Regions from separate parts of the Afipia sp. MLSD5-FHT05B12 genome, predicted to be linked through region 1. Evidence: predicted binding sites of a transcription regulator. Region 1 holds the regulator's gene; each other region holds the start of a gene.
What was found. The regulator HrcA, encoded in region 1, represses chaperone genes, less so after heat shock. The targets are predictions, from matches to a motif close to GTTAGCACTCNCNNNNNGNGAGTGCTAAC.

Region 2: the regulator HrcA is predicted to act here: its motif matches at 2,255-2,283, upstream of AC1Q6J_RS06165 (co-chaperone GroES).
Region 3: the regulator HrcA is predicted to act here: its motif matches at 1,659-1,687, upstream of groES (co-chaperone GroES).

What each region holds. Positions count from the first base shown of each region.
Region 1 covers NZ_JBXAFS010000004.1:40,651-44,511, forward strand. The annotation lists gene rdgB (RdgB/HAM1 family non-canonical purine NTP pyrophosphatase) at 1-476, opposite strand, end outside; gene rph (ribonuclease PH) at 620-1,336, opposite strand; gene hrcA (heat-inducible transcriptional repressor HrcA) at 1,510-2,601, shown strand; gene grpE (nucleotide exchange factor GrpE) at 2,692-3,285, shown strand; gene AC1Q6J_RS07290 (hypothetical protein) at 3,417-3,861, opposite strand, start outside.
Region 2 covers NZ_JBXAFS010000003.1:291,652-295,512, forward strand. The annotation lists gene AC1Q6J_RS06145 (oxidoreductase) at 1-370, opposite strand, end outside; gene AC1Q6J_RS06150 (winged helix-turn-helix transcriptional regulator) at 459-893, shown strand; gene AC1Q6J_RS06155 (usg protein) at 978-1,277, opposite strand; gene AC1Q6J_RS06160 (DUF1353 domain-containing protein) at 1,621-2,154, shown strand; gene AC1Q6J_RS06165 (co-chaperone GroES) at 2,325-2,639, shown strand; gene groL (chaperonin GroEL) at 2,787-3,861, shown strand, end outside.
Region 3 covers NZ_JBXAFS010000009.1:21,209-25,069, forward strand. The annotation lists gene groL (chaperonin GroEL) at 1-1,176, opposite strand, end outside; gene groES (co-chaperone GroES) at 1,260-1,556, opposite strand; gene AC1Q6J_RS13455 (hypothetical protein) at 1,877-2,413, shown strand; gene AC1Q6J_RS13460 (MFS transporter) at 2,470-3,666, shown strand; gene AC1Q6J_RS13465 (protein phosphatase CheZ) at 3,727-3,861, opposite strand, start outside.

The DNA of each region.
Region 1 (3,861 bases):
GTGCCGCGCGGCGGCCAGACCAGTGTGCCGTCGACGCGCGCCTCGACGTCTTCCTGATGTCCGTCCGGCCAGGCGACACAGAGCGCCGAGACGAAATGCGCCTTGCGCTGCGCGGGCTCCTTCGCGCCGCGCTCCTGCAGCAGTCGCTCGATCTGCGTCATCGCCGCGAGAAAATTCTTGTCCTCTCCGGCCCAGCGCGCCGAATGGATTCCGGGCTGGCCGCCGAGTACATCGACCGCGAGGCCTGAATCGTCGGCGAAGGCCGGAAGTTTCGCCGCCTTCGCGGCTGCCATGGCCTTGATGCGGGCATTGGCCTGAAATGTGGTGCCGGTCTCAATCGGCTCGGCGAGGCCGAGTTCCGCCGCCGACACCGCTTCCACGCCGTAAGGCGCAAGCAGTTCGCGCATCTCGGCGAGCTTGCCGGGATTGTGGGTCGCGATCACAAGGCGGCCGGTGATTCGGCGATGTTGAGTCATGACTACTTATAACCGATCCGTCATTCCGGGGCGCGGGCGCCTTTTGGCGTACGCGAACCCGGAATCTCATCATGTTCATCTCGACTGGATTCCGGGTTCGCATGCGGCATGGGCCGCCTGCGCCCCGGAATGACAACCTTGTTTTACGCCACCGCCATTTTTTGCAGGTCGACCAGCCGGGCGATGCCCTTCTTGGCCAGCGCCATCAGGTTGAGAAACTCGTCCTGCGAGAACGGCGTCTTTTCGGCGGTGCCCTGAACCTCGATGATACGGCCGTCGCCGGTCATGACGAAATTCGCATCGGTTTCGGCCTCGGAGTCTTCCGCGTAATCAAGGTCGAGCACCGGCGTGCCGTTGTAGATGCCGCACGAAATCGCGGCGACATTGTCGCGCAGCACGTTGTCGTTCTTGAGCATGTTGCGCGCCTTCATCCATTGCAGGCAATCCGCCAGCGCGACCCATGCGCCGGTGATCGACGCGGTGCGCGTGCCGCCGTCGGCCTGAATGACATCGCAGTCCACTGTGATCTGGCGTTCGCCCAGCGCAACAAGATCGACAGTGGTGCGCAGCGAGCGGCCGATCAGGCGCTGGATCTCGACGGTGCGGCCGCTTTGCTTTCCGGCGGCGGATTCGCGGCGCATGCGCTCGTGGGTGGCGCGCGGCAGCATGCCGTATTCGGCGGTGACCCAGCCGCGGCCCTGACCCTTCAGCCACGGCGGCAGGCGATCTTCCAGCGTGGCGGTGACCAGCACGTGGGTGTCACCGAATTTCACCATGCAGGAACCTTCGGCGTATTTGACCACACCGCGTTCCAGCGTGACGGGGCGCAGTTCGTCGGGCGCGCGACGGCTTGGCCGCATGAAAAACCTCCTGAAATTCCGGGAAATCCTGATTTGGCGCTGCTTTTAGGGGGCCGGAAGCGTAGCGGCAAGGGCAGATCAGGGCGGCGGCAAAGATGTGGGCAGAAACCCGCTTGTCATGATGCCGGACGATGGACAATTGTAGCGATATCAACCCCGTTTGGAGCCCGATTTTGGCCCACCACGACCCGATAGGCCATCTGATCACGCCGAACGCCGGGCTGGCGCAGCTCAACGAACGGTCGCGGGATATCTTCCGTCAGATCGTCGAGAGCTATCTGGCCACCGGCGAGCCGGTGGGCTCGCGCAACATCTCGCGCCTGATCACGATGCCGCTGTCGCCGGCTTCGGTGCGCAATGTGATGTCGGATCTCGAACAACTGGGACTGATCTATGCGCCGCATACGTCGGCGGGGCGACTGCCGACTGAGTTGGGATTGCGCTTTTTTGTCGATGCGCTGATGCAGGTAGGCGATCTGACCGAGCCGGAGCGCCAATCGATCGAAGGCCAGCTCAAGTCCGTGGGCGGAGCAACATCGGTCGAAGCCGCGCTGAGCGAAGCCTTGACGCGGCTGTCGGGTTTGACGCGCGCCGCAGCCGTTGTGCTGACGCAGAAGTCGAACGTGCGGCTGAAGCATATCGAATTCGTTCGCCTTGAACCGGCGCAGGCACTGGTCGTGCTGGTAGCCGAAGACGGTCAGGTCGAGAACCGCGTGCTGCCGCTGCCGCCGGGCGTGCCGTCATCGGCGCTGACCGAAGCCTCGAATTTTCTCAATGCGCGAATTCGCGGGCGCACGCTGGCCGAGGCGCGCAGCGAACTTGAGGTTGCGCTGACCGCGGGCCGCAGCGAACTCGATCAGCTCACGCAGAAAGTCATCGCAGCGGGTATCGCAAGCTGGTCGGGCGGCGCCAGCGACGAGCGGCAACTGATCGTGCGCGGTCACGCCAATCTGCTGGAAGACCTTCACGCGATGGAGGATCTCGAACGGGTGCGGCTGCTGTTCGACGACCTTGAAGCGAAGAAGGGCGTGATCGACCTGCTTGGCCGCGCCGAGCGCGCCGACGGCGTGCGTATTTTCATCGGCTCCGAGAACAAGCTGTTCTCGCTGTCCGGCTCCTCGACCATCATCGCACCTTATCGCGACGGCGCGGGTCACATTGTCGGCGTGCTCGGCGTGATCGGCCCGACGCGGCTGAACTATGCGCGGGTCATTCCGACGGTCGATTACGCCGCCCGGATCGTTAGCCAGCTGATCGGCAAATAGTGCGTTTGCGCTTGATTTTCCGCCTCTAAACAACGATATGCGGGCTAACAATCCCACATTCGTTATGACGATTTGCTGAAAAGGTGAGTTATGGCCAATTCCAATGGGCAAAAGGAACCGCAGGACAAGTCTGCGCCGGAACCGGCGAACGACAAGGAGCCTGTGGTCTCAAAGCCTTACGTGATGCCCGACGATCCTGAAGAAGGGTCGGTCGAAGCGCTCACCAAGGACGTCGCCGAGGCCAAGGACCGGATGCTGCGCACGCTCGCGGAGATGGAAAATCTGCGCAAGCGGACCCAGCGCGAAGTCGCCGACGCGCGGACCTATGGCATCACGGCTTTCGCGCGCGACGTCCTCGACATCGCCGACAACTTGCAGCGCGCGCTGGACGCGGTGCCGATGGAAGCGCGCGAAGCCGCCGATCCTGGCCTCAAGGCGCTGATCGAAGGCGTCGAACTGACCGAGAAGTCGCTGCACAAGGCGCTGGAGAAAAACGGCGTCTCGAGGCTCGATCCGCTCGGCGAGAAGTTCAATCCGAACTTCCACCAGGCGATGTACGAAGTGCCGGATTCCTCTGTGCCGGCGGGCACTGTCGTGCAGGTCGTGCAGGGCGGCTACACCATCGGCGAACGCGTGTTGCGGCCGGCGCTGGTCGCGGTCGCCAAGGGCGGCGCGAAAAGCTGAAATCGTTCCGGCGTCATTCCGGACAGTCCGCAACGCGGACTGATCCGGAATCCTTCAAAGTTCATCCAGTACGATTTTCGGATTTCGGGTTCGCTCGCAAATGCCCGCGCCCCGGAATGACGGTCTTTGGATCATCGCGGATCGATGCCGTCGCGGACCGCGCGGAATCGCGGGAACGCTTTCGGCCATTCCTCGCGCGTCGCGCTTGCGATGATCCGCAGCGATGAGCCGCCGCCGAATCTCAGCCACTGCACCACGGTCACCGGCGTATCGTTCTTGCCGGCGACGGCGTCGATCCGTGTTTCGAATCCGGGCGTACCTTCGATCCGCATCGGCTCGTTCGAGGTGATGCGCGCATTGCGCAGGCCCGGAATCGTGGCGGCGCTCTGTTGCGCGAAGCGCGCGCGATCGTCTGGCTTTTCCGGACCCGTGCCGATCAGGCCGATCACCATGTAGGGCGCGCCGTCCAGCGTTGTGTCCTCGGTGCCGTCGGTCAGCAGGATCGACGAGCGCGGCGCCAGGGTGCGAACGGTTTTGAAGTCGCCGAGGTCGCCGATCTTGAAGGGCAGCAGACCG
Region 2 (3,861 bases), on a different contig from region 1:
GCTGGCGTCTCATCACCGGCAGGACCGCATTCGTCATCCGCAGGACGCCGAACACGTTCACATCGAACAGCGCTTTCGCCTGCACCGCGGAGGACTCTTCGGCAGCGCCAAGCAGTCCGACCCCGGCATTGTTGACCAGAAGGTCGATGCGTCCGGCGCGGCTGAGAATCTCGTCGACCATGATCCGCACGGACGCGTCATCGGTGACGTCGCAAGTCAGCATCTTGATGCCGTCCGCAGTGTCTGCGATCGCCCTCCGGCTGGTTCCAAATACCTGGAAGCCGTCGCGCCGCAGTGCCCGTGCCGTTGCCAGCCCGATTCCGGAAGAAGCCCCCGTAACAAGGGCAATGCCGCGTTCTGTCTTGCTCATTGGGCCGGCTTTCAGTTTGTGGTGGCACATCAATTACGGATCAGTTACTATCATTTCGAAATTAAGTCACTATCAAAACGATACTAATATGCAAAATCTTTCGAATCAGCCCTGCTGGGTCGCCCGCAGCCTTGCGCTCGTGGGGGATGCATGGAGCATGTTGATCATGCGGGACGCCCATGCGGGGCTCACACGCTTTGACGAATTCCGCAAAAGCCTCGGCATTGCGCCGACGATCCTGACCCGTCGGCTCGCAGCTCTGACGGAGGGCGGCTTGCTGGACAAACGCCGCTACTCCGAGCGGCCACCGCGGGATGAGTACGTGCTGACCACAGCCGGCCGGGACTTCCTGCCGGTGTTGTTCACCATCGGTGCATGGGGACGAAAACATGGCGGCGGGGACAAAAAGGTGACGCGGTTCTTCGACGCCGAGACCGGGACCGAAATCGATCCCGTCACCATCGATCGCGTAACCGGCGCACCGATTGGAACGCGTCCCGTTCGCATCGCCGAACCCGAGTAAATCCGGTCGCCCGAGAAAGCGCCGGCCGGACAAGATCGGCCTGATACCCGGCAGGTCCCGACGCTGAGGTAACTCCGGCGCCGCTCAGTGCAGCCGGAACATTCCGTCGATCGCCTTGATCTCCGCCGGTTTGATCAGCCTGGAATGCGCAACGGTGACGGAGACCAGCGGTCCTTCCAGCTTCGTTTGCCAGAAAGCGAGAAAGTCCTTCAGCGCGGGAAAGTTCGGGAACAGATCGTAATTCTGCCAGACGTAGGATTGCAGCAGCCAGCGGTGATCGGGGCGCCGGTAGAGAATTTCGGCCGTCGTCAGGCCGTAGCCGCCAAGCATCCTTTTGAAATCGCCGGAAACGATGTCCTGCGATCCTGACTTCAGCGAACCCATGCCAACCTCCTCGGAGCGTTTTCCGACGAAGTGGACCTTCCGGTTCGTCGTCGAAAACGCGGTCAAAAAGATGGTCGGAGGCGTTCGTCAAAAGTGGCAGCCGGTCTAAGGCGAACGCGCTCTCACCCATTTCTAAGGGGCGCGCAAATCGCGAACCGGATTCCACTTCGCGAATTCACGCGCTGTTCAAGAATCTGACGCAGTACCGTTAGGCATCTCAAGACCAAAGTTTGAATAAATTGTTAACTATCAAGGCACTAGCAGCATCGCCCCGCGACTGCTGCAAGTTGCTGACAGCGCGCCGTGCGCATGCGAGTCTCGCCCGACACGACGGAGCGGGGCCATGAGCCGTTTCACTGGCGAACTCACCATCACGCAGCTCGATGTCGATTACCGGACGTGGCGGCTCGAACAGCCGCTGATCTATGAGGTCGGCGACGAGAATTCCGGCCACGTTATCGAAGTCCACAAGCTGTTCGAGACCGACGGCGCATCGATCCCGCGTCTCTTCCAGTCGCTGCTCCCGACGTGGGGCCGCTACAGCCGCGCCGCCGTGGTCCACGACTATCTCTATAACGAGTTGCGTCCCGGAACCGAGCCGCACCCGGAAGCGCCAACAAGACAACGCGCCGACGCGATCTTTTACGAGGCCATGCAAGTGTCAGGCGTCGGCTTCTTCACCCGATGGATCATGTGGGCAGCCGTGCGCACCTTCGGGTTCCTGTCGTTGCAGGCGGCCCGCGCCATGGCCTGGAAAAACGACAAGCCGATGCCCGCCGAGGTCGCGCCGCGGCCGGAACTGGACATCGTGGCCAAGCGCCGCAAGCGGCAGGCCGCACCGCCCAAGCCGCCAGGAAACGAGCCGCCTCCGCATTAACGATCCTGCAAAAATTGGCAGCCGTCACATCAGACTGCCAAATTTTCTGCTACACACCCTTGCCCGGCGCCCGCCGTGAGCCTATGTCCGTTCCAGTCGTGGTAGCACTCGCTTACCCAGACTGCTAAAGTTGCAAAAACACAGCCTTATCAATCCATTAGGAGGACTGCATGAAATTCCGTCCGCTTCACGACCGCGTCGTGGTCAAGCGCATCGACGCCGAAGAGAAGACCAAAGGCGGCATCATCATTCCTGACAGTGCCAAAGAGAAGCCTTCCCAGGGCGAAATCCTGTCGGTCGGCCCGGGCGGCCGTGACGAAGCCGGCAAGCTGATCCCGATCGATCTCAAGGTCGGCGACATCGTCCTGTTCGGCAAGTGGTCCGGCACCGAGGTCAAGATCGATGGCCAGGAAGTGCTGATCATGAAGGAAAGCGACATCATGGGCGTCATCACCGAGACCGGCGCCAAGAAGAAGGCCGCTTGATAGGCACAGCCGTCATCCTGAGGTGCGAGGCGGTTTCGCCGAGCCTCGAAGGGTGACAGCAAAATCTCCCGCCATCCTTCGAGGCTCGCCGCAGATGCGGCTCTCACCTCAGGATGACGGTTCAGCAAACAATCAAAGGACAAACAGATGTCAGCCAAAGAAGTCAAATTCGGCGTTGAAGCCCGCGACAAGATGTTGCGCGGCGTCGACATTCTCGCCAACGCGGTGAAGGTCACGCTCGGTCCGAAGGGCCGCAACGTCGTCCTCGACAAGTCGTTCGGCGCTCCGCGCATCACCAAGGACGGCGTCACCGTCGCCAAGGACATCGAGCTCGACGACAAGTTCGAGAACATGGGCGCGCAGATGGTCAAGGAAGTGGCCTCGAAGTCGGCGGACGCTGCCGGCGACGGCACCACCACCGCGACCGTGCTGGCCCAGGCCATCGTCAAGGAAGGCGCCAAGTCGGTCGCCGCCGGCATGAACCCGATGGATCTGAAGCGCGGCATCGACCTCGCGGTCGAAGCGGTCGTCGCGGACCTCGTCAAGAACTCCAAGAAGGTCACCTCGAACGACGAAATCGCCCAGGTCGGCACCATCTCGGCCAACGGCGACAAGGAAATCGGCGACTTCCTCGCAAAGGCCATGGCGAAGGTCGGCAACGAAGGCGTCATCACCGTTGAGGAAGCCAAGTCGCTCGACACCGAACTCGACGTCGTCGAAGGCATGCAGTTCGACCGCGGCTACATCTCCCCCTACTTCGTCACCAACGCCGACAAGATGCGCGTCGAATTCGACGACGCCTACATCCTGATCAACGAGAAGAAGCTCTCCTCGCTGAACGAACTGCTTCCGCTGCTGGAAGCCGTCGTGCAGACCGGCAAGCCGCTGGTCATCGTCGCTGAAGACGTCGAAGGCGAGGCCTTGGCCACGCTGGTGGTCAACAGACTCCGCGGTGGTTTGAAGGTTGCCGCCGTGAAGGCTCCGGGCTTCGGCGACCGCCGCAAGGCCATGCTGCAGGACATCGCTGTCCTCACCGGCGGCCAGGCGATCTCGGAAGACCTCGGCATCAAGCTTGAGAACGTGACCCTGAACATGCTGGGCCGCGCCAAGAAGGTGATGATCGACAAGGAAAACACCACAATCGTCAACGGCGCCGGCAAGAAGGCCGACATCGAGGCACGCGTGGCGCAGATCAAGGCGCAGATCGAAGAAACCACTTCGG
Region 3 (3,861 bases), on a different contig from region 1:
CTTTTCCTTCACTTCGATCTCGGTCGCGCCGCCGACGCGAATAATCGCGACGCCGCCGGCGAGCTTGGCGAGACGCTCCTGAAGTTTCTCGCGGTCGTAGTCCGAGGTGGTTTCCTCGACCTGCGCCTTGATCTGGTTCACGCGCGCCTCGATGTCAGGCTTCTTGCCCGCGCCGTTGACGATGGTGGTGTTTTCCTTGTCGATCACGACCTTCTTGGCGCGGCCGAGCATCTTCACGGTGACGTTCTCGAGCTTCATGCCGAGATCGTCGGAGATCAGCTGGCCGCCGGTGAGGATCGCGATGTCCTCCAGCATGGCCTTGCGGCGATCGCCGAAGCCCGGAGCCTTGACGGCTGCGACCTTGAGGCCGCCGCGCAGACGGTTGACGACGAGGGTCGCGAGAGCTTCGCCTTCGATGTCCTCGGCAACGATCAGCAGCGGCTTGCCGGTCTGAACGACAGCTTCGAGCACGGGCAGCATGGCCTGGAGGCCGGAGAGCTTCTTCTCGTGCAGGAGGACGTAGGCGTCTTCCAGCTCGGCGGTCATCTTCTCGGGGTTGGTCACGAAATACGGCGAGAGATAGCCGCGGTCGAACTGCATGCCCTCGACGATGTCGACTTCGGTGTCGAGCGACTTGGCTTCTTCAACCGTGATGACGCCCTCATTGCCGACCTTCTGCATCGCCTTGGCGATCATCGATCCGATGGTGGAGTCGCCATTGGCCGAAATGGTGCCGACCTGCGCGATTTCAGCGGAGGAAGCGACCGGCTTGGCGCGCTTCTCGATGTCCTTGACCACGGCGGTCACGGCGATGTCGATGCCGCGCTTCAGATCCATCGGGTTCATGCCGGCGGCAACCGACTTGGCGCCTTCGCGCACGATCGCCTGGGCGAGCACGGTGGCGGTGGTGGTGCCGTCGCCAGCGGTGTCGTTGGTCTTGGAGGCGACTTCGCGCAGCATCTGCGCGCCCATGTTCTCGAACTTGTCCTCAAGCTCGATTTCCTTGGCGACGGTGACGCCGTCCTTGGTGATGCGCGGTGCGCCGAAGCTCTTGTCGATAACGACGTTGCGGCCCTTCGGGCCGAGCGTCACCTTGACGGCGTTGGCGAGGGTATCGACGCCGCGCAGCATGCGATCGCGCGCGTCTCCGGAAAATTTTACGTCCTTGGCAGCCATTGGGGTTTACTCCTGATGATGTGTGTTCCCGTCATCCTGAGGCGCGAGCCTCGAAGGATGACGGCAGATGAAAGGGGCGCTGCTTACTTCAGCACGCCCATGATGTCGGACTCTTTCATGATGAGGAGTTCCTCACCGTCGAGCTTCACTTCGGTGCCGGACCACTTGCCGAACAGCACCGTATCGCCGGCCTTCAGATCGATCGGGATCAGCTTGCCGGCTTCGTCGCGGCCGCCTGGGCCCACGGCGACGACCTGACCCTGCGAGGGCTTTTCCTTGGCGCTGTCAGGAATGATGATGCCGCCTTTGGTCTTCTCTTCGGCGTCGATGCGCTTGACGACGACACGATCATGCAGCGGGCGAAAAGTTGTCTTGGCCATCGGATGTCCTTTGGGCGTTGGTTAGGTAAGATTTGACGTGCGGCGGGGCGCGGGCCGTGGATAATGGGCTCAGCTAACCTCTTGAGGGGACGAGGCCTTACCCTTAGCAATCGCGCTCCAAGAGTGCTAATGACGGGGTCGGGAATATGGGTTGCCGCCGATCCTGTCAAGCAAGGCTCTTAAGGCCTTGGTGAGGCCAATATAGGATGATCTGGAAACCATAAAGGGGAACGCTGCGTATTGACGGGGGTCAGCTCACGCAGTGTGACGGCGGGTCTGTCGGTCTGGCAGGCAGCCAAGTGTTCTTGCCGGGAGACACCATGACCACAGTGAGTGAGCGTACAAAAGGCTCCAGGATCGTCACGCTGGCAGCCATTTCGTTATTGTCGGGCTTTCTCGGTGCCTGCGGCGGCGGGGGTTTCGGCGGGTTCAGCGGTTTCGGCGGCGGATCACAGCCCACGGTGCAGGAGCCGGGCGTCGCACCGGAGGTGCCGGCCACCATCCGGGCGGATGAGATCGTCGGCCGCTGGGGCCTCGCCTCGTTCCACAAGCCGGAAGATCGCGCCCGCACCGAAGCCGCGGCGCGCGGCCAGTGCAAGAATCCCTACGTCATCGGACAGGGCGCCACGGGCGGCGTCATCATGCATCTGCCGGACGAGGCCACGCCGCAGGAACTGCGCCTGAAGGGCAGCCAGAGCGGCAAGAACTATATCGGTCCGGCCGGCCCAGTGGGAGGCGAGAAGGATCGCGAGATCGTCTCGTTCGACGGGCGCGTGCTGATGACGCGGTTCATCGACAAGGATGCGTCGAGCCGCTATGGAACCATGGTGTATGTCCGCTGCGCACCGCGCGCCTGAGGCGAGGGGTCTGACCCCGGCGGACCGATAACCGACGTCGGGGAAGTGCAAGCGCAATGGCCGGGCCCAAGGTGTTAAGCTCCGGGCCCAGCCGCGCCGTCATCGTTCTTTGCATCACACAAGTCCTTGGCTGGGGTGCCTTGTTCTACCCGCCCGGGTTGACGATGCCCCACATCGCGGCGGCCCATGGCTGGTCGCTGGCGCAAGCGCTTCTCGGATTTTCGATCGGACTTGGCGTTTCCGGGCTGACCGCGCCGTTCACATGCAGCCTGATCGAGCGGCATGGCGGGCATTACATCATGGCGGGTGGTGCGCTGATCGGCGCTCTCGGCCTCCTGATCCTGCCGCTCGCCGGTCATTACTGGGTCTATATCGCAGGCTGGGTGCTGCTTGGCGTCGCGATGGCCTGCAATCTTTACGATCCCGCGTTCACCGCCCTGGCGCGCATTTTCGGCACAGCGTCGCGGCGGCCGATCACGCTGGTGACCTTCGTCGGCGGTCTTGCCTCGACATTTTCATGGCCGACCACCCAGATGCTGATTGCCCATGGCGGCTGGCGCAGCGTTTACTTCGTGTTCGCGGGCGTGATGGCGTTCATCATCGCGCCGCTCTATGCCTTCGCGCTGCCGCGTAACGCCGTCTACGCGCCGCCGTCGGTGGCGGAGGGCGCTCCGCCCGTCAAGCCAGCGGTCATCATCCCGTCCGTCGGCGTGCCCTTTCTTCTGGTCGCGGCGGGGTTCGCAGCCCATGCCATTGTGCAATCGGGAACGCTGGCGCATTTGCTGACGATCCTGCAGCGTGGCGGCATCGACGCAGGCACCGCGGTGGTCATCGGCGCATTGTTCGGGCCCGCGCAGGTTTTGACACGCGTTGCGGACTTCATGTCCGGCGGCCGCTTGCATCCGCTCTGGGTGGCGAGGCTTGCCATGGCGCTGATGGCGTGCGCGTTCGCGCTTCTCGTGGTTGCGGGATTTTCACCCGGCGTAGCGACGGTGTTCGCGCTGATGTTCGGCGCGGCCAACGGCGTTGTCACCATCGCACGCGGGGCATTGCCGCTGGCGCTGTTCGGAGCCGCTGGTTATGGGCGCGTGGTGGGGCGGATCGCGCGGCCGGCGCAGATTTGTCAGGCGCTGTCGCCGTTCGTGCTGGCCTATGTGATCGACCGCTGGTCGGGCCGGGTTGCCCTGGAGATGCTGATTGGCGTGCTGCTGCTGGCGCTGGCCTGCTTCGCGGCCTTGCGGCGTCCGTCCTGAACAAAGAACCCGGAGGCGTGGCCTCCGGGTTCTTGCGTCTGTTCCGGGTTGTCGCGGCGTTTAGCCGAACAGCGCGTCGATATCGTCCTGTGAGACGTGTCCCTCGTCATCCATGCCCTTGGGGCCGTTCAACAGCTTGGCATCGCCGACGCGGGTGTCGACGATGGCCGGAGCGTGCTGCTTGATGGCATCGAC